DNA from 3 places in the Lentzea sp. NPDC051208 genome. Region 1 is predicted to be linked to each of the others. Evidence: riboswitches for the same ligand, from Rfam matches in the RefSeq annotation. Region 1 holds a riboswitch; each other region holds the start of a gene.
The links. Region 1 has a riboswitch for cobalamin ahead of cobN (cobaltochelatase subunit CobN). Riboswitches for the same ligand answer to the same signal wherever they lie in the genome.
Positions count from the first base shown of each region.

Region 2: linked by a shared signal. The riboswitch ahead of AB0M48_RS33605 (iron ABC transporter permease) and the one ahead of cobN (cobaltochelatase subunit CobN) in region 1 are both predicted to bind cobalamin.
Region 3: linked by a shared signal. The riboswitch ahead of AB0M48_RS08925 (putative cobaltochelatase) and the one ahead of cobN (cobaltochelatase subunit CobN) in region 1 are both predicted to bind cobalamin.

Region 1 covers NZ_JBFBAW010000002.1:402,494-413,023, forward strand. The annotation lists gene folE (GTP cyclohydrolase I FolE) at 1-480, opposite strand, end outside; gene AB0M48_RS06250 (helix-turn-helix domain-containing protein) at 535-1,212, shown strand; gene cobN (cobaltochelatase subunit CobN) at 1,173-4,739, opposite strand; cobalamin riboswitch at 4,774-4,909, opposite strand; gene AB0M48_RS06260 (hypothetical protein) at 4,918-5,994, shown strand; gene AB0M48_RS06265 (precorrin-8X methylmutase) at 5,991-6,611, shown strand; gene AB0M48_RS06270 (precorrin-2 C(20)-methyltransferase) at 6,608-8,074, shown strand; gene AB0M48_RS06275 (cobalt-precorrin-6A reductase) at 8,046-8,747, opposite strand; gene cobM (precorrin-4 C(11)-methyltransferase) at 8,744-9,484, opposite strand; gene cbiE (precorrin-6y C5,15-methyltransferase (decarboxylating) subunit CbiE) at 9,481-10,530, opposite strand, start outside.
Region 2 covers NZ_JBFBAW010000016.1:150,574-161,103, forward strand. The annotation lists gene AB0M48_RS33575 (FAD-dependent oxidoreductase) at 1-988, shown strand, start outside; gene AB0M48_RS33580 (response regulator transcription factor) at 978-1,637, opposite strand; gene AB0M48_RS33585 (fumarylacetoacetate hydrolase family protein) at 1,705-2,463, opposite strand; gene cimA (citramalate synthase) at 2,481-4,064, opposite strand; gene AB0M48_RS33595 (ABC transporter substrate-binding protein) at 4,353-5,330, opposite strand; gene AB0M48_RS33600 (ABC transporter ATP-binding protein) at 5,327-6,067, opposite strand; gene AB0M48_RS33605 (iron ABC transporter permease) at 6,067-7,089, opposite strand; cobalamin riboswitch at 7,122-7,265, opposite strand; gene AB0M48_RS33610 (YciI family protein) at 7,347-7,766, shown strand; gene AB0M48_RS33615 (3-isopropylmalate dehydrogenase) at 7,836-8,873, opposite strand; gene AB0M48_RS33620 (S8 family serine peptidase) at 9,168-10,530, opposite strand, start outside.
Region 3 covers NZ_JBFBAW010000003.1:313,048-323,577, forward strand. The annotation lists gene AB0M48_RS08895 (M36 family metallopeptidase) at 81-1,457, opposite strand; gene AB0M48_RS08900 (cobalamin biosynthesis protein) at 1,559-2,815, opposite strand; gene AB0M48_RS08905 (hypothetical protein) at 2,812-3,633, opposite strand; gene AB0M48_RS08910 (cobalt-precorrin-4/precorrin-4 C(11)-methyltransferase) at 3,633-4,670, opposite strand; gene AB0M48_RS08915 (cobyrinate a,c-diamide synthase) at 4,701-6,077, opposite strand; gene cobO (cob(I)yrinic acid a,c-diamide adenosyltransferase) at 6,074-6,688, opposite strand; gene AB0M48_RS08925 (putative cobaltochelatase) at 6,699-8,603, opposite strand; cobalamin riboswitch at 8,641-8,792, opposite strand; gene AB0M48_RS08930 (beta-eliminating lyase-related protein) at 8,808-9,767, opposite strand; gene AB0M48_RS08935 (hypothetical protein) at 9,778-9,975, opposite strand; gene AB0M48_RS08940 (hypothetical protein) at 9,944-10,147, shown strand; gene AB0M48_RS08945 (hypothetical protein) at 10,131-10,530, opposite strand, start outside.

The DNA of each region.
Region 1 (10,530 bases):
CGCCGACGTGACCGTGCGGGATCCACTGACCCGCACGCCCCTGTGCGCCATGCGCAGGTGCTCGGCCTCGATCACGACACCGACCCCCAAGGGCCGCAACTGGTCCTGCAACCAGTCGGCGACCTGCTTGGTGAGCCGTTCCTGCACCTGGAGGTCGCGCGCGAACATCTCCACGACGCGCGCGAGCTTCGACAGGCCCAGGATCCGTTCGCCCGGCAGGTATCCGACGTGCGCGACGCCGTGGAACGGCAGCATGTGGTGCTCGCACAACGACTGCACGGGAATGCTGCGCGCGAGCACGAGTTCGTCGTAGCCCTCGTCGTTGGGGAACGTCGTCATGGTGAAGGCGCGCGGGGTCAGCATCTCCGAGTACGCCTCGGCGACGCGGCGCGGGGTGTCGGCGAGGTGCACCGAGTACGGGTCCTTGCCCAGCGCCTTGAGCAGGTCCGTGACCGCCCGCTGTGCCGCTTCGACGTCCATGCCGTCACGGTAAGGTCGCTGGCCGAATTTAGTCAACAGGAGTAGTTTTTAGAGATGGCCGACCCCGTCGCCGCCGTAGCGGCCCTCGACGAACCGAACCGCCGCAGGCTCTACGACTTCGTGGTGCGCCAGACCGCTCCCATCAGCAAGGACGAGGCGGCGAAGGCCGTCGAACTGCCCCGCACGACGGCCGCGTTCCACCTCGACAAGCTCGTCGACATGGGCCTTCTCACAGTGGTGCACCAGCGACGGACCGGGCGCAGCGGGCCTGGGGCCGGTCGGCCGGCGAAGCTCTACCGGCGTTCGGAGGAGCAGATCGAGGTGTCGCTGCCCGACCGCCGGTACGAGGCCGCGAGTCATCTGCTCACGGACGCGCTGGTGGAAGCCGAGAGCACGGGTGAACCGGCCCGCGAGATCCTCCACCGGCGTGCCTACGAGTGGGGCGCGGACCTGGCGGCCCAGGCCTCGGGCGGCGTGACGGAAGCGTTGGCGGACTTCGGTTTCGAACCGCGGGAGGACCGCGGTTCGATCCTGCTGGGCAACTGCCCGTTCCACAGCCTGGCGCACCGGCACACGCAGCTGGTGTGCGGGATGAACCTGTGCCTGGTCAGCGGCCTGCTGGACGGGATCGGGGCGAGCGGTGCGTCCGCCCGCCTCGATCCGTCACCGGGTCACTGCTGCGTCCGGGTCGATCAGACGCCGTCCTCCAGGTCGCCCTCGGTCTCCAGGTAGGCCGCCCGCAGCGCGTCCAGAGTGGACTCCTCCGGGTGCTCCCACATCTTGCGCTCGGCCGCCTCCAGCAGACGCTCGGCGATGCCGTGCAACGCCCACGGGTTCGACGTCTGCAGGAACTTCCGGGTCTCCGGGTCGAGCACGTAGCTCTCGGTCAGCTTCTCGTACATCCAGTCCGCGACGACGCCGGTCGTGGCGTCGTAGCCGAACAGGTACTCGACCGTCGCCTGCAGTTCGAACGCGCCCTTGTACCCGTGGTTGCGCATCGCGCCGATCCAGCGCGGGTTCACCACGCGGGCCCGGAAGATCCGTGAGGTCTCCTCGGTCAGCGTGCGCGTGCGGACGGCCTCGGGGCGCGTGCTGTCACCGACGTACGCGGCGGGTGCCTTGCCCGTCAACGCCTTCACCATCGTGACCATGCCGCCGTGGTACTGGAAGTAGTCGTCCGAGTCGGCGATGTCGTGCTCGCGGGTGTCGATGTTCTTGGCCGCCACCGCGATCCGCCGGTACGCCGACTCCATGTCCGCCCGTGCCGCCACACCGTCGACGCCACGTCCGTACGCGTAGCCGCCCCACACCGCGTAGACCTCGGCGATGTCGGACGAGTCGCGCCAGTTGCGGCTGTCGATCAACGGCAGCACGCCCGCGCCGTACGCGCCCGGCTTGGAACCGAAGACGCGCAACGTGGCCCGGCGCTGGTCGCCGTGCTCTTCCAGGTCCTTGAGCATGTGCGCCCGCACGAAGTTGTGCTCCGCGGGCTCGTCCAGCGCGGCCACCAGCTGCACGGCATCGTCCAACATGGACACGACGTGCGGGAAGGCGTCGCGGAAGAAGCCGGAGATCCGGACCGTGACGTCGACGCGCGGCCGCCCCAGTTCCTCCAGCGAGATCACTTCGAGGCCGGTGACGCGGCGCGACTGGTCGTCCCACACCGGCCGGACGCCGAGCAGCGAGAACACCTCGGCGATGTCGTCGCCGGCGGTGCGCATCGCGGACGTGCCCCAGACCGACAGGCCCACCGACGGCGGCCACTCGCCGTCGTTCTCGGAGCGGTAGCGCTCCAGCAGCGAGTCGGCCATCGCCTGGCCGGTCTCCCACGCCAGGCGCGACGGGATGGCCTTCGGGTCGACCGAGTAGAAGTTGCGGCCGGTCGGCAGCACGTTCACCAGGCCGCGCAACGGAGAACCGGACGGGCCGGCCGGGATGTAGCCACCGTCCAGCGCGTGCAGGACGTTCGTCATCTCGTCCGTGGTGCGCGCGAGCCGGGGCACGACCTCGTCCGCCGCGAACTCCAGGATCTTCCGCACGTCCTCGGACTCGTGCAGACCCGCCGCGGCGGAACGGTCCCAGCCCGCGTCCTCCATCGCCTGGACGAGCACGCGAGCCTGTTCCTCCACGGCGTCGACGTCTTCACGGCCCGTGGTGTTGAGGCCGAGTGCCTCGCGCAGACCGGGCAGCGCGGCGACCTGACCGCCCCACATCTGCCGTGCCTGCAACATCGCCAGCACGAGGTTGACGCGGACCGAACCCGTCGGCGCCTCGCCCAGGACGTGCAGGCCGTCGCGGATCTGGACGTCCTTGACCTCGCACAGCCAGCCGTCGACGTGCAGGATGAACTCGTCGAACTCCGCGTCGTGGGGCCGGTCGTCGAGTCCCAGGTCGTGGTCGAGCTTCGCGGCCTTGATCAGCGTCCAGATCTGCGCGCGGATCGCCGGCACCTTGGCCGGGTCCATCGCGGAGATGTTCCCGTACTCGTCGAGCAACTGCTCCAGGCGCGCGATGTCGCCGTAGCTGTCGGCGCGGGCCATCGGCGGCACGAGGTGGTCGACCAGCGTGGCGTGCGCGCGCCGCTTGGCCTGCGTGCCCTCGCCTGGGTCGTTGACGAGGAACGGGTAGATCAGCGGCAGGTCGCCGAGCGCCGCGTCCGTGCCGCAGGACGCCGACATGCCGACCGTCTTGCCCGGCAACCACTCCAGGTTGCCGTGCTTGCCGACGTGCACGACGGCGTCGGCGCCGAAGTTCGACTCGATCCACCGGTACGCCGCCAGGTAGTGGTGCGACGGCGGCAGGTCGGGGTCGTGGTAGATCGCGATCGGGTTCTCGCCGAACCCGCGCGGCGGCTGGACGATCACCGCGACGTTGCCGGACCGCAGCGCGGCCAGCACGATCTCGCCGTCCTTCGACTTCGAGAAGTCGACGAACAACGAGCCCGGCGCCTCGCCCCAGTGCTCGCGCATCGACTCGCGGAACTCGTCGGGCAGCGTCTCGTGGAACTCGCGGTAGTCGGCCGCGGCGATGCGGATCGGGTTGCTCTCGAACTGCTCCTGCGTCAGCCAGTCGGCGTCCTGGCCACCGGCGGCGATCAGCGCGTGGATCAGCTTGTCGCCGTCGAGCTCCTGCACGCCCGGCAGCTCGTCACCGATGTCGTAACCGTGCTCCTGCATGGCCTTCAGCAGCCGGACGGTCGACGCGGGCGTGTCGAGCCCGACCGCGTTGCCGATGCGGGAGTGCTTCGTCGGGTACGCCGACAGCATCACGACGACCTTGCGGTCCGCGACCGGGATGTGGCGCAGGCGGCCGTGCCGCACCGCGATGCCCGCGACGCGCAGCGCCCGTTCCGGGTCGGCGACGTAGACGGTGAGGCCGTCGGCGTCGATCTCCTTGAAGGAGAACGGGACCGTGATGATCCGGCCGTCGAACTCGGGGATCGCGACCTGGGTCGCGGTGTCCAAAGGAGACAGTCCGTCGTCGTTGGAGTCCCAGGACTCGCGGCTCGACGTGAGGCACAGGCCCTGCAGGATCGGCACGTCGAGCGCGGCCAGCGCACCGACGTCCCACGCTTCGTCGTCACCACCGGCGGACGCCTTGGCGGGGTTCGTGCCGCCGGCCGCGAGCACCGTCACGACCAGCGCGTCGGCCTGGCGCAGCGTGTCGAGCAGCTCGGGTTCGGCGGTGCGCAGCGAGGAGCAGTAGACCGGCAGCGGCCTGCCGCCCTTTGCCTCGATCGCGTCGCACAGGGCGTGCACGAACGCCGTGTTCCCGGCGACGTGGTGCGCGCGGTAGTAGAGCACCGCGACCGTCGGGCCTTCCTCCGGCCGCGTCTCCCGTTCCAGCACACCCCACGAGGGGGTGGCGGCAGGGGCCTCGAAGCCGTGGCCGGTCAGCAGCACGGTGTCGGACAGGAACTTGTGCAGCTCGGTGAGGTTCGCCGGACCACCGTGCGCGAGGTAGAGGTGCGCCTCGGCACACACACCGCCGGGCACCGTGGACAGCTCCATCAGCGCCGCGTCGGGCTGCTGCTCACCGCCGAGCACCACGACGGGCAGCCCGCCCGCCAGCAGCCAGTCGAGGCCTTCCTCCCACATCCGGCGGCCGCCGAGGATGCGCACGAGGACGAGGTCGACGTCGTCGACCAGCGCGGGCAGGTCGTCGACGGTGAGCCGGGCGGGGTTGCCGAGCCGGTACTCGGCTCCGCTCGCACGCGCCGACAGCAGGTCGGTGTCGGAGGTCGACAGCAGCAGGATCACGCAGGCTCCATCCCTCGTGGGGTCCTCGCCCCAAAGTGCGGGTGACTGGCGAAGCGGAGTTCCTGACTCCCAGCGGTGTTCGCTGGTCACAGTGGCGGGACCGCGCCGGATTCACACCGGCTTCCTCCTGCGCTTCGTCGTTCGGGCTCACCCTAACCGGCGGGTTACAGTCCGACCTATGCGTAGTCACCCGGACGCCTGCCCCGGCGCCGTCGAGCTGCACGCCGCGGCCGACGGCGGGCTGGCGCGCATCCGGGTGCCCGGAGGCACTCTTTCCGCTGCTCAGTGGGATGCCGTCCGTCTTGCAGCCGCCGAACTCGGCACCGGCTCGATCGAGCTGACCTCGCGGGCGAACCTCCAGATCAGGGGGCTCGCGGACGGGGTGGAGCTGGGCGAGCGGATGCGTGCGGCGGGCCTGCTGCCCTCCTGGTCGCACGAGCGCATCCGCAACATCATCGCGGCGCCCCTGGACGACAACCAGGCCCTGGTCGACGCGCTGGACGCGGCCCTGTGCGCGGACCCCGAGCTGGCCTCGCTACCAGGGCGTTTCCTGGTCACGGTCGGCGCTTCGGTGAGCGGACTGGGTGGCGACCTCGGCCTCGTCGGAGACGTGCTCCTGCTCGCCGGTACCGATACAGGTATCCGCGTGTCCGACCCGGTCGACGCCGTCGTGACCGCCGCCCGCCTGTTCCAGTCGATGCGCGGACCCGCCTGGCGCCTGTCCGAAGTGGACGGCGGTGTGCGAAAGATCACCGCACACTTCGGCGCCACCGACGCCCCTCGCTTCACGCCGGTTGTGACTCCTGTCGCACCTTCACCGTTGACCCCGGGAGTTCCGCTGGGCCGGCTCGACGCCCGGCAGCTCCCCGGCGTCCCCCTCCGCCTGACCCCGTGGCGCAGCCTGGTCGTGCCCGCCGGCACCGACGTCACCGGGCTGATCACCGACCCCGCCTCCCCCTGGCACGGCGTCAGCGCCTGCACCGGCCGTCCCGGCTGCGCGAAGTCGCTCTCCGACGTGCGGGCCGATGTGCACGCTTGGGTCGATGCGCCCGCACAGACGCATGCGCCCGCACAGGCCGATGCGTCGCACCACACACACGCGCCAGGCCGGGTACCCCCGATTTCAATTCTAGGGAGCAGGTCCGACAGGCCCGGCGCGGTGCATTGGTCCGGCTGTGCCCGCCGGTGCGGTCGTCCCGCCGGCGATGTGATCGAGTTCGTCGCGACCGGCGACGGCTACGAGGAGATCAGGTGACGCAGTACATCAAGGACGGGGCGGAGATCTACCGCCAGTCCTTCGCCACCATTCGCGCGGAGTCGGACCTCACCAGGTTCCCCGGCGACGTCGCGCAAGTCGTCGTCCGCATGATCCACGCGTGCGGCATGACCGACCTGCCGGACGACGTCGCGTTCTCCCCGAACGTCGTGCGCGACGCCCGCGCCGCGTTGCGGGCGGGCGCGCCGATCCTGTGCGACGCCAACATGGTCGCGTCCGGCGTGACCCGCCGCCGCCTGCCCGCGGACAACGAAGTCCTGTGCTACCTGCAGGATCCGCGCACGCCGGAGCTGGCGAAGACCATCGGCAACACGCGCAGCGCCGCGGCCCTGGAGCTGCTCGCGGACCGGTTCGACGGCGCGGTGATCGCGATCGGCAACGCCCCCACCGCGTTGTTCCACCTCCTCGACCTGATCGCCGCCGGTGCACCGCGACCCGCCGCGGTCCTGGGCATCCCGGTCGGGTTCATCGGGGCGGCGGAGTCCAAGGAAGCTTTGGCCGCAACGGATCTGGAGCACCTCGTGGTGCGCGGCCGGCGCGGCGGCAGTGCCATGACGGCGGCGGCCATCAACGCGATCGCGAGCGAGGAAGAATGACGGGCAAGCTCTACGGCGTCGGCCTGGGTCCGGGCGACCCGGAACTCGTGACGGTCAAGGCCGCGCGACTCATCAGCGAGGCCGACGTGGTGGCGTTCCACAGCGCCCGGCACGGCAAGTCGGTCGCCAAGACCATCGCGGCGCCGTACTTCCGCGGCCAGGACGATCCGAATCCGCAGATCCTGGAACAGCTCGTCTACCCGGTCACGACCGAGGACACGGACGACTACCAGGGCGAGATCGACGCCTTCTACGAGGAGGCCGCTGGCAAGCTGGCCGCGCACCTCGACGCCGGCCGCGACGTCGTCGTGCTGGCGGCGGGAGACCCGTTCTTCTACGGCTCCTACATGCACATGCACAAGCGCCTCGCCGACCGCTACGAGTGGGAGGTCGTCCCGGGCGTGACGTCCGTGAGCGGCGCGTCCGCGGTCCTCGGCACACCGCTGGTGGAACGCGACGAGGTGCTCACGATCCTGCCCGGCACGTTGCCGCCCGCCGAGCTCGCGGCCCGCCTCGCCGACACCGACTGCGCCGCGATCCTCAAGCTGGGCCGCACTTTCGGCAACGTCCGCGAGGCACTGGAGACGGCCGGCCGGCTCGACGGCGCCTGGTACGTCGAACGCGCCACGACCGGCCGGCAGAAGATGGCGCCGCTGGCCGACGTCGACCCCGCGACCGTGCCGTACTTCTCCATCGCCGTGCTGCCCAGCCAGTCCCGGCCGGCGAAGCCGAAGGGCGAGGTCGTCGTCATCGGCCTCGGTCCAGGAGACCGTGCGTGGCTCACGCCGGAAGCCCGGCAGGAACTCGAAGGCGCCGACGAGCTGGTCGGCTACAGCACCTACCTCAACCGGGTTCCGGAACGCCCTGGGCAGAAGCGGCACTCCTCGCACAACCAGGTCGAGTCCGAACGCGCGGCCTTCGCGCTGGACCTCGCTCGCAAGGGCTCACGGGTCGCCGTCGTGTCGTCGGGCGATCCGGGTGTCTTCGCGATGGCCACCGCCGTGCTGGAGGTCGCCGCGGAGTCCCCGGACGTGCCGGTCCGCGTCCTGCCCGGCGTCACGGCGGCGAACGCCGTGGCGGCCAAGGCGGGCGCGCCGCTCGGCCACGACTACGCGGTGATCTCGTTGAGCGACAGGCTCAAGCCGTGGGACGTCATCGCCGAACGCCTCGAAGCCACGGCCAAGGCCGACCTGGTCGTCGCGATCTACAACCCGGCGTCCAAGGCCCGCACGCACCAGGTGGCGGACATGCGCGACCTGCTGCTCAAGCACCGCGGCCCGGACACCCCGATCGTCGTCGGACGCGACGTCGGCGGCCCGGAGGAGGAGATCCGCGTCCTCACGCTCGGCGCCCTCGACCCGGCGACGATCGACATGCGCTGCCTGCTGATCATCGGCTCGTCGCAGACGATCGTGACGCCCCAGGGCGTCGTCTTCACGCCCCGGCGGTACCCAACCAGCTGACGGCGGCATCGACGTCGGCCACCGTCTCCGCAGGTGGGAGCGGTGGCCGACGCACGATCACGACCGGCATGCCGAGCTGACGCGCGGCTTCGAGCTTGGCCGACGTCATCGAGCCGCCGCTGTCCTTGGTGACGAGCACGTCGATCTCGCGCGACCGCATCAGCTCCAGTTCACCGTCCACAGTGAACGGGCCGCGCGACAGCAGCACCTCGATGCGTTGTGGCATGGGCGGTTCCGGAGGTTCGACCATCCGCGCCAGGAACCACTGCGGGCACTCGGCGAACTCCGCGAGGTCCTGCCGCCCGGTCGTCAGGAACACCCTCTCTCCCGGCAGATCCCGTGCGGCGCAGGCAACGCTGTCCACCCAATGCCATCCGGGCTGCGGCGTGAACCCAGGTCGTCGCAGGATCAGCAGTGGCACGCCGACCCGTGAGCAGGCCTCGAAGGCGTTCGAGGTGATCTGCCGCGCGAAGGGGTGGGTCGCGTCGACCACGGCACGCACGTCGTTGTCCCGCAACCACCGCGCGAGCCCGTCGACCCCGCCGAACCCGCCGATCCGGACCTCGCCGGCGGGCAGGGCGGGGTTGCTCACCCGGCCTGCCAGTGAGGACACGGCGGGCACGCGGGAGGCGAGCGCTCGCGCTTCCCCCGTACCGCCGAGGATCAGGATCATCGAACCCGCGTGGCCGAGTACAGGTGGCTGTCCGGGAACTGCGTGGCGCCGAGCGTCTGCCCGACGATGATCACGGCGGTCCGCTTGATCCCGGCGGCCTCGACCTGCGCGGCGATGTCGTCCAGCGTTCCCCGCAACACGATCTCGTCCTCCCGTGACGCGTAGGCGACCACCGCGACCGGGCAGTCCAGCCCGTAGTTGGGCACCAGCTCCGCGACCACGTCCGAGATCCGCTGCACGGCGAGGTGCAGCACGAGAGTCGCGTGGCTGCGGCCCAGCGTGTCCAGGTCCTCGCCCTCGGGCATCGGCGTGGCGCGCTGCGACGTCCGCGTCAGGATGACCGTCTGCCCGACCCCCGGCACGGTCAGCTCGCGCTGCAACGACGCCGCGGCGGCCGCGAAGGCCGGGACGCCGGGAGTCACGTCGTAGGCGATGCCCAACGCGTCCAGCCGGCGCATCTGCTCGGCCATCGCGCTGAACACCGAAGGGTCGCCGGAGTGCAGCCGCGCCACGTCCAGCCCCCGTTCCGAGGCGGCGACCAGCTCGGCGACGATCTCGTCCAGCGTCAGCGACGCCGTGTCGACCTTGCGTGCGCCCGCGGGGCAGAAGTCGAGCAGCTCGACCGGCACCAGCGCGCCCGCGTACAGGCACACCGGTGACGACTCGATCAGCGACCGCCCCCGCACCGTGATCAGGTCGGCCGCTCCGGGCCCGGCCCCGATGAAGTGCACGGTCACTTAGTCACGCTCCACGTCGTCACGGGCATGTGCGGGCGCCACCCGGTGAACTTGCCGACCGCGGAGCCGCGGTTCACCGAGATCCGCACCAGGTCACCACCGAGCCTCGCGTACCACTGGGCGACCACGGCCTCGGACTCCAGCGTCACCGCGTTGACGACCAGACGACCGCCTGCCGCCAAAGCGTCCCAGCAGGCCTGCAGCAGGCCGGGCACCGTCACGCCGCCGCCGATGAAGATCGCGTCGGGCTTCTCCAGCCCTTCCAACGCCTCCGGCGCCCGTCCGATGTGGACCTCCACACCGGGCACACCCAGAGACGCAGCGTTACCGGCGATTCGCTCTGCGCGTTCGACCGACTGCTCGACGGCGATCGCCCGGCACGTCGGATGCGTTCGCGCCCACTCGATCGCGATCGAACCCGCCCCTGCCCCGACATCCCACAGCAGCTGCCCGGGCAGCGGCGCCAATCTCGACAGCGAAATAGCCCGCACCTCTCGCTTCGTCAGCTGGCCATCGGATTCGTACACGTCGTCAGGCAGTCCGGGGACCCGTGAGAGAGCGCTCCCGCGGTACTCGATCGCGATCACGCACAGCGGGTCCGAGTCCTGCCCGGACCAAGGGTAAACCCGCTCGGCGGGCCCACCTAGCTGTTCGAGCACAGTGATGTCCCCGGCCAGTGCCGCAACGGTTGCCGGGTCGCCACCGAGCACGAGCACGCGCTGTCCCGGTGTCAACACGGGGCGTAGCAGGTCGGTGGATCGCGCCACCAGCGACACGACCTCGACCTCGTTCAACGCCCAGCCGAGGCGGGCGCAGGCGAGCGACACGGAGGACGGGTGCGGGATCACCGTCACCCGGTCACCCAGCAGCCGCACCAGGGTCGTGCCGATGCCGTGGAACATGGGGTCACCGGAGGCCAGCACGCACACGTCGCGGTACTTCTCGAACAGCGCGGGCAACGCCGGCACCAGCGGCGACGGCCACGCGACCCGCTCGAACTCCCCCGGCACCAGGTCGAGCTGCCGGCGCGAGCCCATCAGCACACG
Region 2 (10,530 bases), on a different contig from region 1:
GTCCCGGCTGCCGGGCCCGAACAAGCGCATCGCGATGGTGCCGCAGTGGGACTTCCTGGACCTGCTGGCGGACGCGGGCAGGCTCGAACCGACGTTCACGCTGCGGATGAACACCGAGGTCACCGCGATCACCAAGAGCGGCAACAAGGTCACGGGCGTGCAGTACCGGGACCGCGTCGACGGGCACGAGGGCGAGTACGCCGCCGACCTCGTCGTCGCGGCCGATGGACGGAGCTCGATCCTGCGCGCGGCCGTGGAACTCCCGGTCTACAGCTTCGGCGCGCCGATGGACGTGTGGTGGTTCCGCTTGCCGCGCAACGAAAGCGACGCCATCAAGGGTGGCGCCGGAAGGTTCAGCGCCGGCAGCGCGCTCGTCCTCATCCCACGCGGCGAGTACTTCCAGTGCGCCTTCCTGATCCGCAAGGGAACGGACCAGACGCTGCGCGCCGAGGGTGTCGAGAAGTTCCGCGAACGCGTCGTCACGCTCGTCCCGTGGCTCGCGGACCGGGTAAACCACATCACCGACCTCGACGAGGTGAAGCTGCTGGACGTGAAGCTGGACCGGCTGCGCCAGTGGCACGTCGACGGACTGCTGTGCATCGGTGACGCGGCGCACGCGATGTCACCGGTCGGTGGCGTGGGCATCAACCTGGCCGTGCAGGACGCGGTGGCGGCGGCGACACTGCTCGCCAAGCCGTTGCGGGAGGGCCGGGTCACGAGCGCGACGCTCGCGAAGGTGCGCGGGCGCAGGCTCTTCCCGACCGCGGTGCTCCAGACCCTGCAGCGGGTGATCCACCGGCTGTTCCTCGGCCGCAAGCTCAACAGCACCGCGACGGTCTCCCGCACGGGCGTGCCGTTGCCGCTCAAGATCGTGCAGAAGCTGCCGTTCCTCCAGGTGGTCCCGGCCTACGTGGTCGCGATCGGCCCACGCCCCGAGCACGCGCCCGACTTCGCGAGGAGGGATCCGCAGACGATCGTCAGGTCGTGACGAACGCCTCGGAGCTCTCGCCGAGCACCATCGCCACGGCGTGGGCGCGGTCACGGGCGCCGAGCTTGCGCAGGATCGCCTTCACGTGGGTCTTCACGGTGTCGTTGCTGATGAAGAGCCGCTGGGCGATGCGGGCGTTGTCCATGCCCTTCGCCATCTCGGCCAGCACGTCGAACTCCCGCGCCGACAGCCGGCCGAGCGACGCGGGAGGCGGCATCCGCGCCGGTAGGCGCGCGAGCGATCCCACCCGCGCGTCGATCGTGGCGGGAGCACCCCGCACCGCGGCCGCGATCAGCGGCAACAGCTCGGCCACGGGCGAGGTCTTCAGCAGGTAGGCCACCGCGCCGGCGTCGAGCGCCGCGCGGGCCCAGCTCGGACTGTCCGCATCGGACAGAACGACGACGCGGGCGCCCGGCCGGTACTGCGCGGTGTCCCGCGCGGTGCGCAGCGGTCCGGCGCCCGGTACGTCGAAGTCCGTGACGACCAGGTCCACCAGTGTGCCGCGCAGGCTGCGCGCAGCCTCGGCCACGGTGTGGGCGATGCCCACAACGCGGAAGCAGTGCGTGCGGTGCAGCGAGAGCCGCAGCCCTTCGGTGATGAGCTGCGATCCGTCGACCAGCAACACTCGGGTGGACGCCTGGTCCGTCATGACACCGGGAAGTTACTCGCGGGTACCGCGATGCGTAACCTGCCGGACGCCGGATTGCTCCGTACGGCTACCTATTTGCGACCGGATTGGTGAGCGTGCCGAGGCCGTCCACAGTCACGGAGACCGTCTGTCCGGCCCTGATCGGCCCGACACCGGCCGGAGTGCCGGTGAGGATGAGGTCGCCCGGCAGCAGCGTCATGATGCCGGAGACGTACTCCACGAGTGACGGGATGTCGTGCACCATCAAGGAAGTACGTCCGTCTTGTTTGACTTCCCCGTCGACCTCGGTGACGACGCGGACGTCGGAGGGGTCGAAGTCGGTCTCGATGAACGGACCCAACGGGCAGAACGTGTCAAAACCCTTGGCACGCGTGAACTGCACGTCCTTCTTCTGCAGGTCGCGAGCCGTGACGTCGTTGGCGATCGTGTAGCCCATGATCACACCGGCGGCCTTGGCCTTCGGCACGTCGCGGCACGGCTGGCCGATGATGACGGCCAGCTCGCCCTCGAAGTCGACGCGCTCGGACACGGCCGGCAACTTGATCTCGACGTTCGGGCCGACCACCGAGGTGTTGGGCTTGAAGAACAGCAACGGCTCCGCGGGAACCTCGTTGCCGAGCTCCTTCGCGTGGTCGGCGTAGTTCCGGCCCACACCAATGATCTTGGTGGGCAGGATGGGGGCGAGCAGCCTCACGTCCGCCAGCGGCCACTTCCGGCCGGTGAACGTGGGCGTGCCGAAGGGGTGTTCGGCGATTTCCGCGGCCTCGTCGCCTTGGACGGCGACGAAGGCCACGCCTGCGGGATGAGCAATTCGGGCGATGCGCACGGAGCCAGTTTACGAGGTCAGCCACTTCGCATGGATTTGTGCACCAGCGCGTCGCAGAGCGCCAGCCAACTCGCCTCCACGATGTTCCCGTGCACTCCGACCGTCGTCCACTCGCGCTCGCCGTCCGTGGACTCCACCAGCACGCGCGTCACGGCGTCCGTGCCGGGGTGCTCGGTGAGGATGCGCACCTTGTAGTCGGCCAGTTCCACTGCGTCCAACCAGGACAGGTGCGGCAACAACGCCTTGCGCAGCGCCGCGTCCAGGGCGTGCACGGGCCCGATGCCCTCGGCGGTGGCGATGACCCGCTCCCCCGCCACGTGCACCTTGACCGTGGCCTCGGACACGATCTCGCCGTCCGACCGGTGGTCGAGCACGACCCGGTAGGACTCCAGCGTGAACGGAGGAGTGTCCAGTTCGGACAGCTCGGCGCGCAGCAGGAGCTCCATCGAGGCGTCGGCGGCCTCGAACGACCAGCCCTTCGCCTCCAGTTCCTTGACGCGTTTCAACGCGCTGCCGACCTCGGTCCCCCGGCCGGCCAGGTCGAGCCCGAACTCACGTCCCTTGAGTTCGATGCTCGCCCGACCGGCCATCTCGGTGACCAGCACCCGCATGTCGTTGCCGACGGTGTCCGGATCGATGTGGTTGTACAGCTCCGGATCCACCTTGATCGCGCTCGCGTGCAGACCCGCCTTGTGAGCGAATGCTGACGACCCGACATAGGCCTGGTGGGTGTCGGGTGCGATGTTCGCGATCTCGGCCAACGCATGGGAGACACGGGTGAGCTCGGCCAGTGCCCCGATCGGGAGCACCTCCATGCCGAGCTTGGTCACGAGGTTTCCCACGACGGCGAACAGGTCCGCGTTTCCTGCTCGCTCGCCATAACCATTGGCGGTGCACTGAACGTGCGTCGCGCCCGCCTGAACGGCCGCGAGGGTGTTCGCCACCGCGCAGGACGTGTCGTCCTGGCAGTGGATTCCCACTCGGAAACCGGTCTTCTCGACGACCTCCGCGACCGTCTCCGCGAGCCCCAGCGGCAACTGCCCGCCGTTCGTGTCGCACAGCACGACGACGTCCGCACCACCCTCCACAGCGGACTCCAGCACGCGCAGACTCGTGTCCGGCGAGAAGGCGTACCCGTCGAAGAAGTGCTCGGCGTCGAGAAAAACGCGCCTTCCGTGGTCCTTCAGGAACCGGACGGTGTCGCGCACCATCTTCAGGTTCTCTCCGGAGTCCGTGCGCAGCGCCCGTTCGATGTGCCGGAGGTCCGACTTGGCCACCAGCGTCACCACCGGCGCCTGCGAGTCGAGGAGTGCCTTGACCTGCGGGTCTTCCTCCACCTTGACCCCGGCCTTGCGCGTCGCCCCGAACGCGACCAGCTTGGCGTGCTTCAACTCCAGATCACCGGCCGCCGCCCGGGCGAAGAACTCCGTGTCCTTGGGCATGGCGCCGGGCCAGCCGCCCTCGATGAACCCGACGCCGAGCCCGTCCAGCAGCCGCGCGACCGCGAGCTTGTCCGTGACGGAGTACGAAATGCCCTCACGTTGTGCGCCATCGCGCAGCGTCGTGTCGTAGACGTGGAATGCGTCGGTCGGGCCGGCCATCGGGGTCATCTCCTCTTCCGGGCAAACAAAAAGACCCCCCGCGGGATGCGAGAGGTCTGCGCGTCGGGTGCCAGGGGCGGCAACTACCCGACGCGCTCGTCGATAATGATGGCGGTGTGCTGAGCCATGTCCCGGATGCTGCCACAGCTCGGCACGGCGTACCAAGCGGCGGGAGGAAATCTCCCACTATCTGGTCACGGGTTCACGCCTGTGACGCCACCTCGGTGAGGCGGTGGCCCGCACGGCAGGTGGCCGGCCCCTCTGGAACGCGACCACCCGCCCAGCGACTCAGACTCCGGCCAGGAACTTCGCGAACGCCTCGATCGAAGCCGCGTTGCGCGGCGACTCGACCAACGCCGCGTACGGCAAAGAGAAGAACCGCTTCCCCTTGACCGCGGGCGAGTGGGACAAAGGCGCGTACCCCTCCAGGAAGGCCTGCTTCTGCTCCGGAGTGTTCGCCTGTCCGTCCGCGTAGTCCACGATGAGCACGACCTCGGGATCACGCTGCACCACGGTCTCCCAGTTGACCGTGGTCCAGCTGTCGTTCAGATCGCCGAAGATGTTGTCGCCACCGGCCTTCGAGATGATGTCCTGCGGCGCCGCGTTTCTGCCGGACGTGAACGGCTGGTCCTGCCCGCTGTCGTAGAGGAACACCTTCGGCCTCGGCTTCCCGGCCATCAACCGCTCGGCACCAGCGATCTGCTCCTGGTAGGTCTTCACGAGCTCCTCGGCCTCGGCCTCGACGCGGAAGATCTTCCCGAGGTTGCGCAGGTCCGTGTACAGCGCGTCCAACGCGGGCATGATCCCCCGCTGCTGCCCGACGCCGTTGCGGCAGGCCTCGGTGAGCTGGTAGGTCCCGATCCCCAGCGCCTTCAACGCGTCCGGGGTGAAGCCGGTGCTCTCGCTGAACCCGTAGTTCCAGCCGGCGAAGACCAGGTCCGCGTTCGCGCCCTGCACGACCTCCTTGGAGACCTTGTCGGACAGGTGCTTCACGCTCTCGAAGTCGGCCTTCCAAGGGGAGGTGCGGACGTCGACGGTGTCGGTGCCGGACACGACGTAGCCCGCCATGCGGTCCTTCAGCCCCAGCGCGAACATCAGCTCGGTGATGCCGGTGTCGTTCGTGACGACTCTGGACGGGACCTTGTCGAACGTGACCTGCTGCCCGCAGTTCGTGATCGTCACCGGGTCGGACGCGGAGGTGTCCTGGGCGACCGTGGCACCGCAGCCGGAGACCAGCAGCAGCACGGCGCAGACGACGGTTCTCAAGGGGTGACCTCCTGGTCGAACAGGAGCTGTGGAACTCCCGTTGTGGGGTGGGCGACCACGTGTGCGGTGACGTGGAAGACCTTGGCGATCAGTTCGGGCACCAGCACTTCGGCCGGTGTGCCGGACGCGACCACCCGGCCCTCGTCGAGGACGTACAGGCGGTCGCAGTAGGACGCGGCGAGGTTCAGGTCGTGCAGGACCGCGAGCACGGTGACGCCCAGCCCGCGTGCGAGACCCAGAACGTCGAGCTGGTGGCGGATGTCGAGGTGGTTCGTCGGCTCGTCCAGCACGAGGACGCGCGGTTCCTGGGCGAGCGCGCGGGCGATGAGCACGCGCTGGCGTTCGCCGCCGGAGAGGCTGAGGAAGCTCCGTGAGGCGAGATGCGAGACGTTCACCGTTGCCAGCGCTTCGGACACGACCCGTGCGTCGCGGGCGGGATCGCGGTCGTGCGGCAGGCGGCCCATCTCCACGACCTCGGCGACCGTGAAGTCGAACTCGACCTGCGACTCCTGCGTGAGCGCGGCGAGGTCACGGGCGACGCCGTGTCGCTTGTGGACGTTCTCTCCGTCGAGCAGGACGGTGCCCGCGTCCGGCTTCAACGACCGGTACACGCAGCGCAACGTCGTGGACTTGCCGCTGCCGTTGGGGCCGACGATGCCGACGACCTCGCCGGAGGCGTGCAGCGTGATGCCGGAGACGATGTCCCGGACGGTGACGCCGGTGAGCTCGACCCGCATCAGCGGCCTCCGAAGACGTAGGACCTGCGGCGCATTAAAAAGATGAAGCACGGCACACCGAGTGCGGCCGTGATGACGCCGAGCGGCAGTTCCTCGGGCGCCGCGAGCATCCGCGCGGCCACGTCGACCCAGACCAGGAACGAGGCTCCGGCCAACGGTGCGAGAGCGAGCACCTTGCGGTGATCGGCGCCCACGACCATGCGCGTCAGGTGCGGCAGCATCAGCCCTACGAACCCGACGGCCCCGCTGACCGCCACCAGCACGCCGGTCATGGCCGCGGTGACGATGAACAGGTGCGTGCGGAACCGGTTCACCGCCACGCCGAGCGTGGTCGCGGTCTCATCGCCCATCGCCATCGCGTTGAGCTGGCGCGCCTTGGTCGACAGGTAGACGATGCCGGCCGCGGTCACCACGGCGGCGACGGGCAGCGACTGCCAGTTCGCGCCGCCGAGGCTGCCGAGCAACCAGAACATCGCGGCCCGCGCCGCCTCACCGCGCGGTGCCTGGAACACCAGCAGCATCGCCACGGCGGAGAACCCGTACGCCAGCGCCGTTCCGGTCAGCACCAGCCGCAACGGTGTGAGCCCTCGGCTCGTGCGTGCGGTGATGTAGACCAGTGCGGTGGCGCCGAGACCGGTCAGGAACGCCCCCACCGACAGCGCGTAGACGCCGAGACCGGACAGGACGCCGAGCGTCGCCACGGCCGTCGCGCCCACGCTCGCGCCCGACGAGATGCCGAGCACGTACGGGTCGGCGAGCGCGTTGCGGACCATCGCCTGGATCGCCACGCCGACCGTGCTCAGACCCGCGCCCACGACCGCGGCCAGCAGGACGCGGGGAAGCCGGATGTTCCAGACGATGTGGTACTGCCCGGCGAGGTCGGCGGGGATCGTGCCGCCGGTCAGCGCCGCCCACAGCAGTTCGAGCGTGAGGCCGAACGGAACGGAGACGGGGCCGAGCGCGACACCAGCGACGAGGCTGACGGCGAGCACGCCGACGAGCACGCTGATCTTGGAGATCACTTGGTCCTTCCCGCAGTCCACGGCGGAATCGGAGACACAGGCCGGCCGTGTGCGGGTGTTCGGGCTCGTCCTCACGAGGAGGCCTACCGTTGCGGGTCAGCGCCGGACTTCGACCGGTCTTCCCCCACGCACGACTGAGCCGACCCTACCTGCGAAAACAGAAAGTTCGGAAATTCTTCGGGTGTGATGTCGATCCAGTGCGGGGCCCGTTCGACCTCGGGATGTCAGAACGCGGAACACGAGCAGGGAGACACACCGTGAAGTACATGCTGATCATGCGTGCCACCGACGAGGCCTACGCGAACATGGGCGACTTCGACTTCGACAAGATGCTGGAGACGGTCGGCGCGTTCAACGAGGAACTGATCCGCGCCGGTGTCCTGCTGGCCGCGGAAGGCCTCTCCGAGGCGTCCGAGGGCGTCGTCGTCGACTACTCCGCCGAACCGCCGGTCGTCACGGACGGCCCGTACGGCGAGACCAAGGAGCTGTTCAACGGCTTCTACCTGCTCAACGTCTCCTCGAAGGAAGAGGCTGTCGAGTGGGCCAAGCGCATGCCGATGACGGGCGCCGGGTTCAAGACCGAGATCCGCCGGGTGCCGTCCATCGACGAGTTCCCGCAGGACAACGAGTGGATCCAGAAGGAACGCGCGTGGCGTGAGGCCAACGGCCAGCTCTGACCAGCGCACGGAAACGCCGAAGCCCCGGCCGGAACATCCCGGCCGGGGCTTCAAAACGTCTGGCAGAACTCAGCCCGTGCGCACGTTCGACGACACGAGAGCCGCGAGCCTGTCACCGATCGCGTAGGTCTGACCCGGCGACTGGTGATCACGCGTGGCCAGATCGAACGCCACGGAGGCCTCGATCCGGCGTGCCGACTCGTGCTCGCCGAGGTGGTCGAGCAGCAGCGCGACCGACAGCACGGCGGCCGTCGGGTCGGCGATGCCCTGGCCCGCGATGTCCGGTGCCGAACCGTGCACCGGCTCGAACATCGACGGGTTGCGACGGGTCACGTCCATGTTTCCCGACGCGGCCAGGCCGATGCCACCCGTGACGGCGGCGGCGAGGTCGGTCAGGATGTCGCCGAACAGGTTGTCGGTGACGATCACGTCGTAACGGCCCGGGTCGGTGACCATGTGAATGGTCGCCGCGTCCACGTGCTGGTAGGCCACGGTGACGTCCGGGTGCTGCAACGAGACCTCCTCCACGACGCGCGACCACAACGAGCCGGCGTGCGTGAGGACGTTCGTCTTGTGCACCAAGGTCAGGTGCCGGCGCTGCCGGTTCGAGGCACGCGCGAAAGCGTCCCTGACCACGCGCTCGACGCCGAACGAGGTGTTCAGCGAGACCTCGGTGGCGATCTCGTGCGGCGTGTCCTTGCGGAGCAGGCCGCCGTTGCCCGCGTACGGGCCCTCGGTGCCCTCGCGCACCACCACCATGTCGATCTCCGGCGGGTCCGCGAGCGGGCTGCGGACACCGGGGTAGAGACGAGCCGGGCGGAGGTTCACGTGGTGGTCGAGTTCGAAGCGCAGCCTCAGAAGCAGGCCCCGCTCCAGAATTCCGCTCGGCACCGACGGGTCGCCCACCGCGCCGAGCAGGATCGCGTCGTGCTGGCGAAGCTCCCCCAGCACCGACTCGGGCAACAACTCTCCCGTGGCGTGCCAGCGCGCCGCGCCGAGGTCGTAGCGAGTGATCTCGGCCGCCGGAACGACCTCACCGAGGACCTTCAGGGCCTCAGCGATGACCTCGGGCCCGATCCCGTCTCCTGGGATCACTGCGAGCCGCATCCACACACCTCCCAGGTGTCAGTCCCCAATTGGTGGGACTACTTTCCTTCGCGAAAGGCTACCGGCATCGCGGGTGCCCGCCGCATGCCGGACACCCCATCGGGGTGTTATCTCCCGTACTGCGGGACACCCACACGGCCCATATCCCACTTTCGAGTGTCACTCGACCGCAGTACTGCTGTCCCGTCAAGGGGTGACGCCCCCATCGCACCCCGCGTTCACCCAACGCACGCGGGGCCCTTTCGTACCGACATGCAGTACGAAAGGGCCCCGCGTGCGGTTGGACGAGTGGCGTCAGTAGGCGCCTCGGCCGGTGGAGCGCACCAGGACGACCGACGCGCGGTCGCCGTTGGCGTTGTGGTGGTTGAGCACCAGCAGACCGTCGGACTTGTCGGCCTTCAGCGAGGCCTCGTCCTTGTTGACGACGAGCGCGGTGCCCGGCTTCGCGAGGTACGAGAGCGCCGCGTCGCCGCCGCCCTGCGCCCACAGGCCCGGCTTGAGCGGGTCGAAGGACAGGTTGCGGTCGATCACGTCGATCAGCTTGTTCGCGTTGCCCGGCGCCGGGTAGTAGCCGCCGGTGCCCACGACGTACGAGATGCGGGCCGTGTCCTTCGACGCGTCGATGCCCAGTGCGCTCAGCAGCACCGGCAGGACGACGACGTTGGTGTCCTGGACGTTCGCGTCGACGTCGCCGAACAGGCCGTTCACGCCCTGGATGTCGACGGTCTCGCCCGTCTTCAGGTCCACGGTGGACGCGACCAGCAGGTCGGTGTCGGTCAGGCGGGTGGCGAACACCTCGAAGTCCGCCGTGCCGTCACCGTTGGTGTCGATGTCGACGAACGGAATGGTGTTCTTGCCCAGGTTGTACCAGTTGCCCCAGGTGGCGACACCGAACGCGAGCAGCGCCTCCTCGGGCTTGCCTTGCGCCTTGGCCAGCGGGGCCGTGGAGGCCGCGCCGACGTAGCGGAGGTCGCCGCCCTTGGCCGTGTCGTTGAGCGCGCAGTTCTCCGTGACGTTGCGCTTGCAGTCGCGCAGCTTCGGCGACTGGGCCTGCAGCTCGAGGACGCTGATCAGCGAGCGGTAGGCCTGCGAGCCGGTGCCCTGGTCGATGCCCTTGCCGGACACGTTCAGCACGGCCTGCTTGTCGTTGCCGCGGAACTTGAGGCTGGACGCGGTCTTGATGTCCGCGACCGGCTTCGGCGCCGAGTAGACCGACAGGCGCAGCGGCACCGTGGCGCCGGAGACCGGCGTGAAGGTCACGCGGCCGGAGGCGTCCGCGAGGAACTGGCGCGGCGTGTCGAGCTGGTTGGCCTCGACCGTCGAGTCGACCGTCTTGCGCAGCGCCTTCGGGTCGTCGATCTTCAGGGTGACCTTGACCTTCGCGACGCCGCGCGGGCTCAGCTTCACCCTGTCCTGCGAGAGCACGTAGCTCACGCCGGGGATCGTCGTGGCCGCGGTGTAGCCGACCTGGTACTCGACGGGCTTCGTGGACTTGTTGACCAGCTTGATGGTCTTGGACTTCGAGACCGGCTTGGAGACCTCGACGACGCCGAAGTTCGCGCTGACGTAACCGTTGTCCTCCTCGACGTAGGCGAGGACCTGGTTGTCGATCGCGGACTTGCCGTCCACGCGGCCGGTGCCGACCCGGTTGGGGGCG
Region 3 (10,530 bases), on a different contig from region 1:
CGACAGCACACACAGCGTCACGGGCGAAGATTCAGCAGCACAACCGCCACTTGTCTGTTCCGGGCGGTTTGACTTTTGACTTAGTTCTTTTCGATTCCGCGGGCGTCGAAAACAGATCGAACGAATGCTGCGTCCGTGTCACCGTAAAGTTTCCTGGCGGTCTCCACGGTCACGGTGGCGGCCTGCGCGAAGTTCGTCGAGGGCGAGTAGGAGAACTGAGCCTCCAGCACGATCTTCGCGGACTTGTCCCGGCCGAACTTCTGGTAGAGGTCCCACAGGGCCCGCGACCAGATCTGACCGTCGAAGTGCACCTGGTTCTTGCGGTCGGCGTACTTCAGGTCGGTGTCGGTGCGACGCAGGCAGTGCGGCGTCTCGGTCGTGTAGGCCGTGGCGTCCCAGTCCATGATGCACGCCAACGGCACCGTGGCGGTGTCCTTGGCGTCCGCGGAGGACATGATCAACGCCCACCAGTCGCCGAAGCCCTCGCCGATCGAGCCGCCCTCGACGGTGGAGCCGAAGCCGGGCACCTGGGCGTCCTGGATCGCGTGGCCGAGCTCGTGCCACACCACCTCGACGTCCTCGGCGTCGTCCACCCCGCCCGTGCCGAACGTGATCTGGTCCTTGTTCGGGTCGTAGAACGAGTTGTCCTCTTTCAGGCCGAGCGTGGTGATCTTCTGCGACTCGTTGTTGATGTTCTTGAACCCGAGGCTCTGGATGTACTTCTGCGACTCCGTCACGCCCCAGTAGGCGTTGACCTGCTCGAAGAGGTCGTTGGCGCGCGTGTACTCGAACTTGTTGTTCTTGCTGAACGCGAGCTTGCTCTTGGAGCCGGTCAGCTGGGCGTAGTTGCCCTTGAGGTAGCCGGAACCGTCGAGGTCGGACAGCGTGACGGACCTGTACGCGGCGGCGGGCACGGCCGAGTCGGCGTCGTCGCCGTCCACGAGGTTCTGGTTCTGCTGCGACGAGACGGGGTTCGGGCTGAACACCTTGCCGGTGCCGTCCGCGTGCTTGACCAGGCTCTCGGTCCTGACGACGGCACCGGACTCCGCGTGCACCAGCGTGCGCTCGGAACCCTTGCCGTTGTCGGAGATCACCTCGTAGACCAGCCCGGTGCCGGGCAGCACCTTCAGGCTCGCGCCTTCGGGAGCACCGGCGGACTTCGACTTGGCGTCCTCGGCGGACACCGCGGGCGTGACGTCGACCGAGCCGACGGTCAGCCGGCCGTCGTCCACGGTCTTCACGCCGGTCGCCTTGTCCACGTGCTCGACGTAGTACGCGCCCAGCACCGATTTGCCGTCGTAGGTCTGTTCGTACCAGGTGTGCGTGGCGGTCAGCGAGTCACGAACGGCCAGCAGCCGGAGGCCTTCCCCGGGCGCGGCGGCCTGGGCGCTGATCGTCAGCAGGGACAGTGCGACGCCAGCGGTGCAGGCGACAGCGACGAGACGACGGGCTCTCATGCCGGTCTCCAGTGCTTCCGGGCCCGAGCAGGGTGGGCCGTGTGCATGGCGACGCTAATCGGCAAAACTTCGGTGCAGACCCTACGAAAGACGGAAAAACATCAGCGTTCCCAGACTCCGGGAACAACAATCACGTCGGCTTCGACCGGAATGTCCAGCGTTGGTCCGGTTCCGAAAGCGACGAACGCGACCGCCGCACCACGAGCGGCCAGATCGAACGCACCCTCGTGACCGACCTCGGTGCCGGAGCGCAGCAGCGGGCGCACGGACTCGATCGCCTCGGGCGACCCGATCACGAACGCCGCGCGCCGGATCTCCGCCTCCGCACGGGGCGTGCGCTGCTCGGCCGGGCCCGGCCCGAGCCCGACCAGCGCGAGCCGGCCGCGCGGCAGCACCCGCGCCGCGGCCACGGTCACGTTGTCCCGCTTGAACTTCTCGGCCGCCAGTTCTATCGGGCCGCCGTGCCCGACGCTCCGCGCGCCACGCAACGCGGCGGCCTCCGCGACGCTCGCGGTGCCCATCGAGTTGCGCACCACCGAACTCGGGTTCGGCACCCCGATCTCGGCGAGCTCGCCGGTCGGGAACGTCAGCAGCTCGGCCGTGTCGCCGTGCCAGAAACCCCAGTCCTCCACGGCGTCCACGATGCCGGGTTCATCCGCCTTGACGTCCGCTGTCGCGAACGCCTTGATGGCACGCAGGTCCAGGCCGCCCTGAACGTCCAGCTCGGACAGTGCGGCACCCACGCTCGTGGCCGACGCACCGCGCGTCGACCCCACTCCGACGACGAGCGTGCGCGGCACGATCCGCAACACGTTCTCCTTCGCCGCGGCGGCCCGGTCGTCCACGACGATCACCCACGTCGCGTCCTCACCGCCCGCCACGACGTTGGGCGGCAGCGCGGGCAGCGGGAAGTTCAGCGGGTTGCGCAGCACGACCTTCTCGCCCGCCTCGATGGCGGCGGTGCAGCCCTCCACGTCGCCGACAGCGGTCGCGTCGAGCTGCTCGACCAGCTCGTCCAGCATCGAGTCGACCAGCGGACCGCTCGTCACCACGGCGGTGCGGTTCAGCACGTCGGCCACGTGGCGGGTGAACACGTCCGCGTCCCCGGCCAGCGCGACGACGAAGTGCTCGTCCACGCACACCACGGCGGGGTCGGATCGCTTGTCCCGCAACAGGGGCGCGACCAGCCGCACGGCGGACCCCGCGTCCAGGAACAGCACGACGGCGCCCAGGCGGGGCCAGAGGCTGCGGACGGCGGGCTTGACCGGGCCGTCGGGGACGACGGCGTCGGCACCGAGCAGCCCGGCGAGGTCAGCGGCGTCACCGCGCTGCGCCGGGCCGGCGAACACTCCGATCACTTCTTGCTTCCCCACAACACGGTCACCGGGACCGCCGGGGCGAATCCCGAGTCCAGCAGGCGCGAGGCCGTCCAGTGCACGCCCTCCACCTCGTATCCGGCGGCCTGCAACGCGTCCCGCGCGGGCACGATCTCGTCGACGCTCTCCGTCACGACCACGACTCGACGGGCCGACACCGCCGCCGAGGCCTTGACCGCGCTCAGCTCGCCCCGGCCGACGAACACCGAATCCGGGCGCGGCAACGAAGGCGCGTCCAGTTCGGCCTCCTCGACGCGGATGTCGACGCCGTGCGCGGAGGCGTTCGCGATGATCCGCACGCACTGCACGGGGTCCGGCTCGACCGCGATCACCGCGGCACCGAGCCGGGCGCACTCCACGCCGACCGCGCCGGAACCCGCGAGCACGTCCCACACCAGCACGCCGGGGCGCGGGGCGAGGCGGGCCAGCACGAACGCGCGCACCTCGGCGCCGAGCACGTGGGCACGGCTGGCGAAGGCGTCGTCCGGGAGTGCCCAGCCGTCGTTCGAGCGGAGGAACTCGTTGTCCGCCAGGCACAACACGGCGTCCGGAGCGGTCCAGCGGCGCGTCACCGCGTCGCGCGGGTCGACGGCGATCAGCTCGCCGGCGTCCTGCACCGTCAGCGTGCGGCGCCAGCCCGCGAGGCCCGCGCCGATCTCGGCGGGGCCGATGCCGTCGGCGAGCCTGACGATCACGGCGGAGTGGGCGCGGCACACGTTCAGCGCGGGACGCAGGCCGTCCTCGGCGTCGACGATCTCGACGGGACGACCCGCTGCCTCCCGCAGCTTCTCCAGCGACATCAGTCAGCAGACCGCTTGGGCTTGCGCGCCGGCTTCTTCCTCGGCGTGGACGTCGAGGCGTTGACCGTCGGCGGCTTCGGCTTCCCGGCCGCGACCACCGTCAGCTTCGGCTTCGGCGCGGGCTCCTCGGCGGGCTTGCGCACGGACTGCTGTATTTCCTCCACCGCCGTCCACGCCGGGTTCGGCTCGGCCGCGGGGGCGGTGGGAACGGCGGGGGCGGGAGCTGGGATCGGCTCGTCCGTGCGCGTCGCGATGCGGGAGGCCGCACGGCGCGACCAGCGCGTCGGGCGGGCAGCGCGCAGCGGTTCGTCCGCCGAGGTGGTGGCCGTCGCCGAGACACGGCGCGTGGGCGCCTTCACCGCGGCACCGACGAGGAACAACGTCGGGCGGTACAGCTTGTGCTTCTTCACGACCGACTCCAGCTCGCCGATCGTGGTGTGCACGACGACCTCGTCGGCCTGGCTCACCTTGTACGCGACGACGACCGGCGTGGCCTCGGAGTACCCGCCCTGCAGCAGCTTCTCCACGAACTGGCCGGTGCGCGCGCCCGAGACCGTGGCGGCCATCGTGGTCTGCAGCGCGGCGAACTCGCTCACGAGCTCGCTGCTCTCCGGCGAGATCAGCACCGTGGAGGACGCCTCGGTCTGCGTGAGCTCACGACCGATCTTGGCGGCCGCGGCGGCGACGACGGACACGCCCGGCACCACCTCGACCTCGAGGCCGAGACGCACGCACAGGTCGTGCTGCTCCTGAACGCCACCACCGGTCGCGGCGTCACCGGGGTGCAGGCGCACGACGACCTGGCGCGCGGCGGCGGCGCGGCGGTACACGTCGGTGATCTCCTCGGGCGTGACGCGCGAGAAGTCGACCAGCTCGGCGTCGGCGCGGGCGTGCTCGCGGACGCACTCGGCGTCCACCGCGCTGGGGGCCCAGACGACCACGTCGGCTTCCGCGATGCGGCGCGCGCCTCGGAGAGTGATGAGGTCGGCGGCACCGGGACCGGCGCCGACGAAGGAGACCCGACCGGTCGTCGTCACGACAGCTCCACAGGGGGTTTGGGGAGAGACTTAAGCGATGACCGTACCGTCTGCCACTCCGGCCACGAACGGGTGGCAGGCCCGCACGAAACGGGCTACGGCCTCCGGATCACCGGCCGGGTGCGTGTGGAGGTACGACGCGTGCACGCCACCCGCCACGAATCCTTCGGCGACCGGCCGCGAGTCGACGCCGCGCCACTGCCACGCGGGCGGGATCGAGTGCGGTGTGGACAGCTGGGTCCGGTGGAACTCGTGCCCGGTCACGCGGCTGCCCGCCGGGTGCAGCGGCGAACCCGTGGACGCCACCGCGTCGCGATAACCCAGCGTGAGCTTCGGGGTCATGAACCCTTCGGCGTCGAGCACGCCGCACATCGGGTGCCCGTCGAGTGACTTCGCGAGGTAGAGCAACCCTCCGCACTCGGCGTGGACCGGCGCACCCGATCGAGCGAACCGCGCCACCGCGTCCCGCAACTTCACGTTGGCCGACAGCGCTTCCGCGTGCTGCTCGGGGAATCCGCCGGGGAGCACAAGGCCCGCCGTGCCCTCCGGAAGGTCCTCGTCGTGCAGCGGGTCGAGCACGGCCACGGCCGCGCCCGCCGCCTTCAGCACCTCCACGTGCTCGGCGTAGCCGAAGGTGAAGGCCGCTCCCCCGGCGACCGCGATCACCGGTTCGTCCTCGACGCGCTCCACCTGCGGTTCCCACGCGGAGACCGCCATCGTGGGCACCGACGAGGCCAGCCTGCGCACCGCGTCGAGATCGACGTGCTTGGCCACCGCGGCGGCGATCGCGTCCACCGCCGCCACGGCCTCCGGGCCGTGCTCCGCCGCCGTGACGAGCCCCAGATGCCGTGAGGGCAAGGAGAACTGCGGATCGCGCGGCAGCACGCCGAGCACGTCGAGGCCGACCTCGTCGCACGCGGACCGCAGCACCTGCTCGTGCCGTTCCGACCCGACCTGGTTGAGGATCACGCCGCCGAGCCGGACCGTCGGGTCGTAGCCGCGGAACCCGTGCAGCAGCGCGGCGAGCGACCGGCTCTGCCCGCGGGCGTCCACGACGAACAGCACCGGTGCGTTGATCAGCTTGGCGACGTGCGCGGTGGAGCCGATGCCCGCGGTGTCGATGCGGCCGTCGAACAGCCCCATCACGCCCTCGACCACGGCGATGTCACAGCCCTTGGAGCCGTGCGCGAACAGACCGGGGATCCGGTGCTCGCCGACCATGACGGGGTCGAGGTTGCGGCCCGGTCTCCCGGTCGCCAGCGAGTGGTAGCCGGGGTCGATGTAGTCGGGCCCCACCTTGAACGGCGCGACCCGCGACCCGGCCGTGCGCAACGCGGCCATCAGGCCCGTCGCGACGGTGGTCTTGCCGCTGCCCGAGGCCGGGGCCGCGACGACCAGCCTGGTCACCACTCGATCCCCCGCTGGCCCTTCTGCCCGGCGTCCATCGGGTGCTTGACCTTGGTCATCTCGACCACGAGGTCGGCGGCGTCGATCAACTTCTGCGGCGCGTACCGGCCGGTGATCACGACGTGCTGGTGGCCGGGCCGGTTCGTCAGCGTCTCCACGACCTCGTCGACGTCGATCCAGCCCCAGTGCAGCGGGTACGTGAACTCGTCGAGCACGTAGAAGCCGTGGCGTTCGGCGTTGATCCTGCGCTGGATCTCGTGCCAGCCTTCGAGCGCGGCCGTGGCGTGGTCGTCCTCGGTGCCCTGCTTGCGGGTCCAGGACCAGCCCTCGCCCATCTTGTGCCACTCGACGGCGCCGCCCTCGCCGGTCTCGTCGTGCAGCCGGCCGAGCGCCTTGAACGCGGACTCCTCGCCCACCTTCCACTTGGCGGACTTCACGAACTGGAACACGCCGATGTCCCAGCCCTGGTTCCAGCCGCGCAACGCCATGCCGAAGGCCGACGTCGACTTCCCCTTCATCTCACCGGTGTGCAGCATCAGCAACGGCCTGTTCCGGCGCTGGCGCGTGGTCAGGCCGTCCTTCGGCACCTCGGTGGGTTGTCCTTGAGGCACTGGGTTCTCCTTATGCGGCCCGGACGACGCCGGCGAGGTGGTCGGCGCTGAGCTGGTCGAGCTTCACGCAAGTGCCTTGAAGCGCGTCGGCGATCTTCTGGGCGAGACCGAGGCGGACGTGGCCCTGTTCGCAGTCCACGACGACCACAGCGGTCTTCTCGAGCAGTCCGGCGGCCTTCAACGCGTCCTTGGTGGGGTCGCCCCCCAGGCCGGACGACGTCGCGCGGCCGTCCGTCAGCAGCACCACGAGCGGGCGCTTCTGAGGATCGCGCATCCGTTCGATCTCCAGGACGCGGTGGGCCTTGAGCAGGCCGTCCGCGAGCGGAGTCCGGCCTCCGGTGCGCATCTTCTTGAGCCTGGTGGCAGCCGCGTCCACCGAGGTCGTCGGGGGCAGCGCGAGCTCGGCCTGGTTGCCGCGGAACGTCACCACGCCGACCTTGTCCCGGCGCTGGTAGGCGTCGCGCAGCAGCGAGATCACCGCGCCGCTGACGGCCGACATCCGCTTCTGCGCCGCCATCGAGCCCGAGGCGTCGACGACGAACAGGACGAGGTTCGACTCCTTGCCCTCCCGGACCGCCTTGCGCAGGTCGGCGGCGGTGAGCAGCAGTCCGGGACCGCTGCGGCCCCGCGCCGCCTGGTGGGGTGCCGCGTTCGTGAGCGTGTCGACCAGGTGCAGGCCACTGCCGTCCACTTTGGACGAGCGGACGATCCGGCCGGTGCGGGCACGGGCGCGGGAACGCTTGCCGGGCGCGCCTTCGCCGACTCCGGGGACCTCCAGCAGCCGCGCCTTGAACGCGGGCGCGGGCTCCGGTGCCGGACGGTCCTGAGGCGCGTTCCCGTTGCCCTTGGGGCCTTCCTGCGGCTCGGGCAGCTCACCGCCGCCGGGGCCGTCGTCGTCCGGGCCCTCCGGCGGCTCCTCCGCGTGCTCGGCCGCCTGGCGCATCGCGTCTTCGAGCTGCTGCTCCTCGATGCCGGGCTCGTCGAACGGGTCGCGGCGGCGCCGGTGCGGCAACGCGAGCCGGACCGCGGTCTCGACGTCCGTCTCCTCGACCTCGGTCACGCCCCGCCACGCCGCGTGGGCGGTGGCGGCACGGGCCACGACGAGGTCCGCGCGCATGCCGTCGACCTCGAAGGCGGCGCAGACGGCGGCGATCCGGCGCAGCTCGCTGTCCGGGAGGGACACCCGCTTCAGGTTGTCGCGCGCGTCGGTGATCTGCTGCTTGAGCTCGGCGTCCTGCCCGGCCCACTTCGCCGCGAACGCGACGGGGTCGGCCTCGTAGGCGAGCCGCCGCCGGATGACCTCGGTGCGCACGGCGACGTCCCGGGCGGCCTTCACCGCCACGGTCAGCCCGAACCGGTCGAGCAGCTGTGGCCGCAGCTCACCCTCTTCGGGGTTCATGGTGCCGACCAGCAGGAACTGGGACGGGTGCGAGACCGAGACGCCCTCGCGCTCGACGTGCGCGCGGCCCATCGCGGCGGCGTCCAGCAGCAGGTCGACCAGGTGGTCGTGCAGCAGGTTGACCTCGTCGACGTAGAGGACGCCCCGGTGTGCCGCGGCCAGCAGGCCGGGCTGGAACGCCCGCACGCCCTCGGTCAGCGCCTTCTCCAGGTCGAGCGACCCGACCAGCCGGTCCTCGGTGGCGCCGACGGGCAGTTCCACGAGCCGGGCCGGCCGCCGTTCGACGCCCTCGTGCGGCGCGTCGGGGCAGTCGGTGGTGCCGGGCGCGCAGCCGAAGCGGCAGCCCCGGGACGCGTCGAGGTCGGGCAGCAGTGCGGCGAGGGCACGCACGATGGTCGACTTCGCGGTCCCCTTCTCGCCTCGGACGAGTACGCCGCCGATGCCGGGGTGCACGGCGTTCAGCAGCAGGGCCAGGCGGAGGTCGTCATGTCCGACGACAGCCGAAAACGGGAACATGCTCGGCGAAGTCCTTCCTCGGGTGTCCACGCCCGCGGTCGGTGATCAAGAGGGGAACGAGTTCCTGACTCCCGGTTCTCTCTCTACCGGTCACAGTCGCGGGACGGCGCCGGATTCGCACCGGCTTCCTCGCACTCCCCTCACAGCCCCGGCATCGTCGCATTTCGCACCCCCAGGTCCAACAGCCAGGTGAGCGACGTCGCCCTAGATCAAGCTCAGGAACTCTCCCCAGGCCTGTCGCACCTCGTCCGCCGTCCACTCCAGCGCGGGCTCGGCGACGGTGATCTCCGTCTTCGCGAGCGTCCCGTCCCGCCAGAAGCCGCCGAGGAACTCGCCGCTCACCTCGGTCAGCCGCCGCGGGTCGCCGGGCAGGTGCAGCGCGAACTGGTGGGTGTGCGGCTCGGGCAGATCCATGGCCGCGGCCACGACCTTGGCGTGCTCGACGTACGCGCCGAGCCTCGGCAGCACGGTGTCCAGGCCGTGCAACGCGGACAGCGCCGCCGGCCACTGCTGGAACAGCATGCCGCCGTACCGGTGCCGCCACACCCGTGCCTGGTCGACGAAGTCCTGGGTGCCGGCGAGCGCCGCGCCGGAGATGCCTTCGAGGGACTTGTAGAACGACACGTAGACCGAGTCGAACAGGTCCGCGATCTCCGGCAGCGGCTTGCCCAGGCCCAAGGTGCTCTCCCACAGCCGCGCGCCGTCGAGGTGCACGACCGCGTCCCGCTCACGGGCGGCGTCGACGAGCGAGGTCAGCTCGTCCCAGGACGGCAGGACGAACCCGGCCTCGCGGTCCGGCACCTCCAGCAGCAGCGTGCCGTACGGCTCCGGGCAGGTCGCGACCTGCGAGTTCGGCACCTTGATCGGGCCCAGGCCGGACAGCACGGTGAGCGCGTCGTTCTCGTGGTCGAGCTGGTGGGCCCGCGGATGCATCGCGACGATCGGGTTGTGCGTGCGGTCCGCCCAGCACTTGAGGGCGATCTGCTGCGCCATGGTCCCGGTCGGCACGAACAACGCGGCCTCGGTGCCCAGGAGCTCCGCGACCCGCGTCTCCAGCGCGCCCACCGGGCCGCCGTCGCCGTAGCGGTCGGGGTCGACGTCCGGTACCGGGCCGAGCCTCTCCAGGAGCGTCTTCTTGCGGGTTCCGGAGAGCTGACGGTTCATCACCCGGGCATCAAACCTCAGCCGCGAGCGTGTCGGCGAGTGAAATGACGCCTGCCCGGATCTCGCCGTCCGTCATGCCCTGGGCCAGCAGGAACTCGATGTGCTCACCGCGCAGCACGGCCAGCACGGTGTGCGCCCTGAAGGTCGAGCCGACCAGCTTCGCGAGCCGCTCGACGGTGATCCGGAAGTCGTCCTCGCAGCTGCGCACCGTCGTCCGCTCCACGGCTACGACCAGCGGCAACGACGCCTCGCTGGGCCTTCCCCTCGGCACCACGCCCGAAGAGGTGCTCGGCGACGTCTACCGGTTCGACGAGATCGCCGAGGCCCACCGCGCACTCGAAGCCCGCACCACGACGGGCAAGCTCATCGCGCGACCGTGACCGACTTCGGCGCGCGGAACGACAGCAGGTTCAGCCACTCCGGCTCCGGACCCACCAGGTGCAGCGACGGCTCGTGCTCGGCGACGGTCCGCAACGTCACGGCGGCCTCCAGCCGGGCCAACCCCGCCCCGAGGCAGAAGTGGCGGCCGTAGCCGAACGCGAGATGCCGAGGGTCGGTTTCCCTGCCGCTCAACAACAACACGAGTTCCGCACCGGCAGGCACGCGCACACCCGACAGCACCACCTCACGCGCGGTCAGCCGCCGCCACGTCACCACGGGCGTGTCGGTGCGCAGCACGTCCTCGACGAACGACTCGGCCACGCCGGGTTCGGGCAGTCGCGCCCACAGCGAGCGGTCCTGCAACGCGCGGCGCAACGCCGTG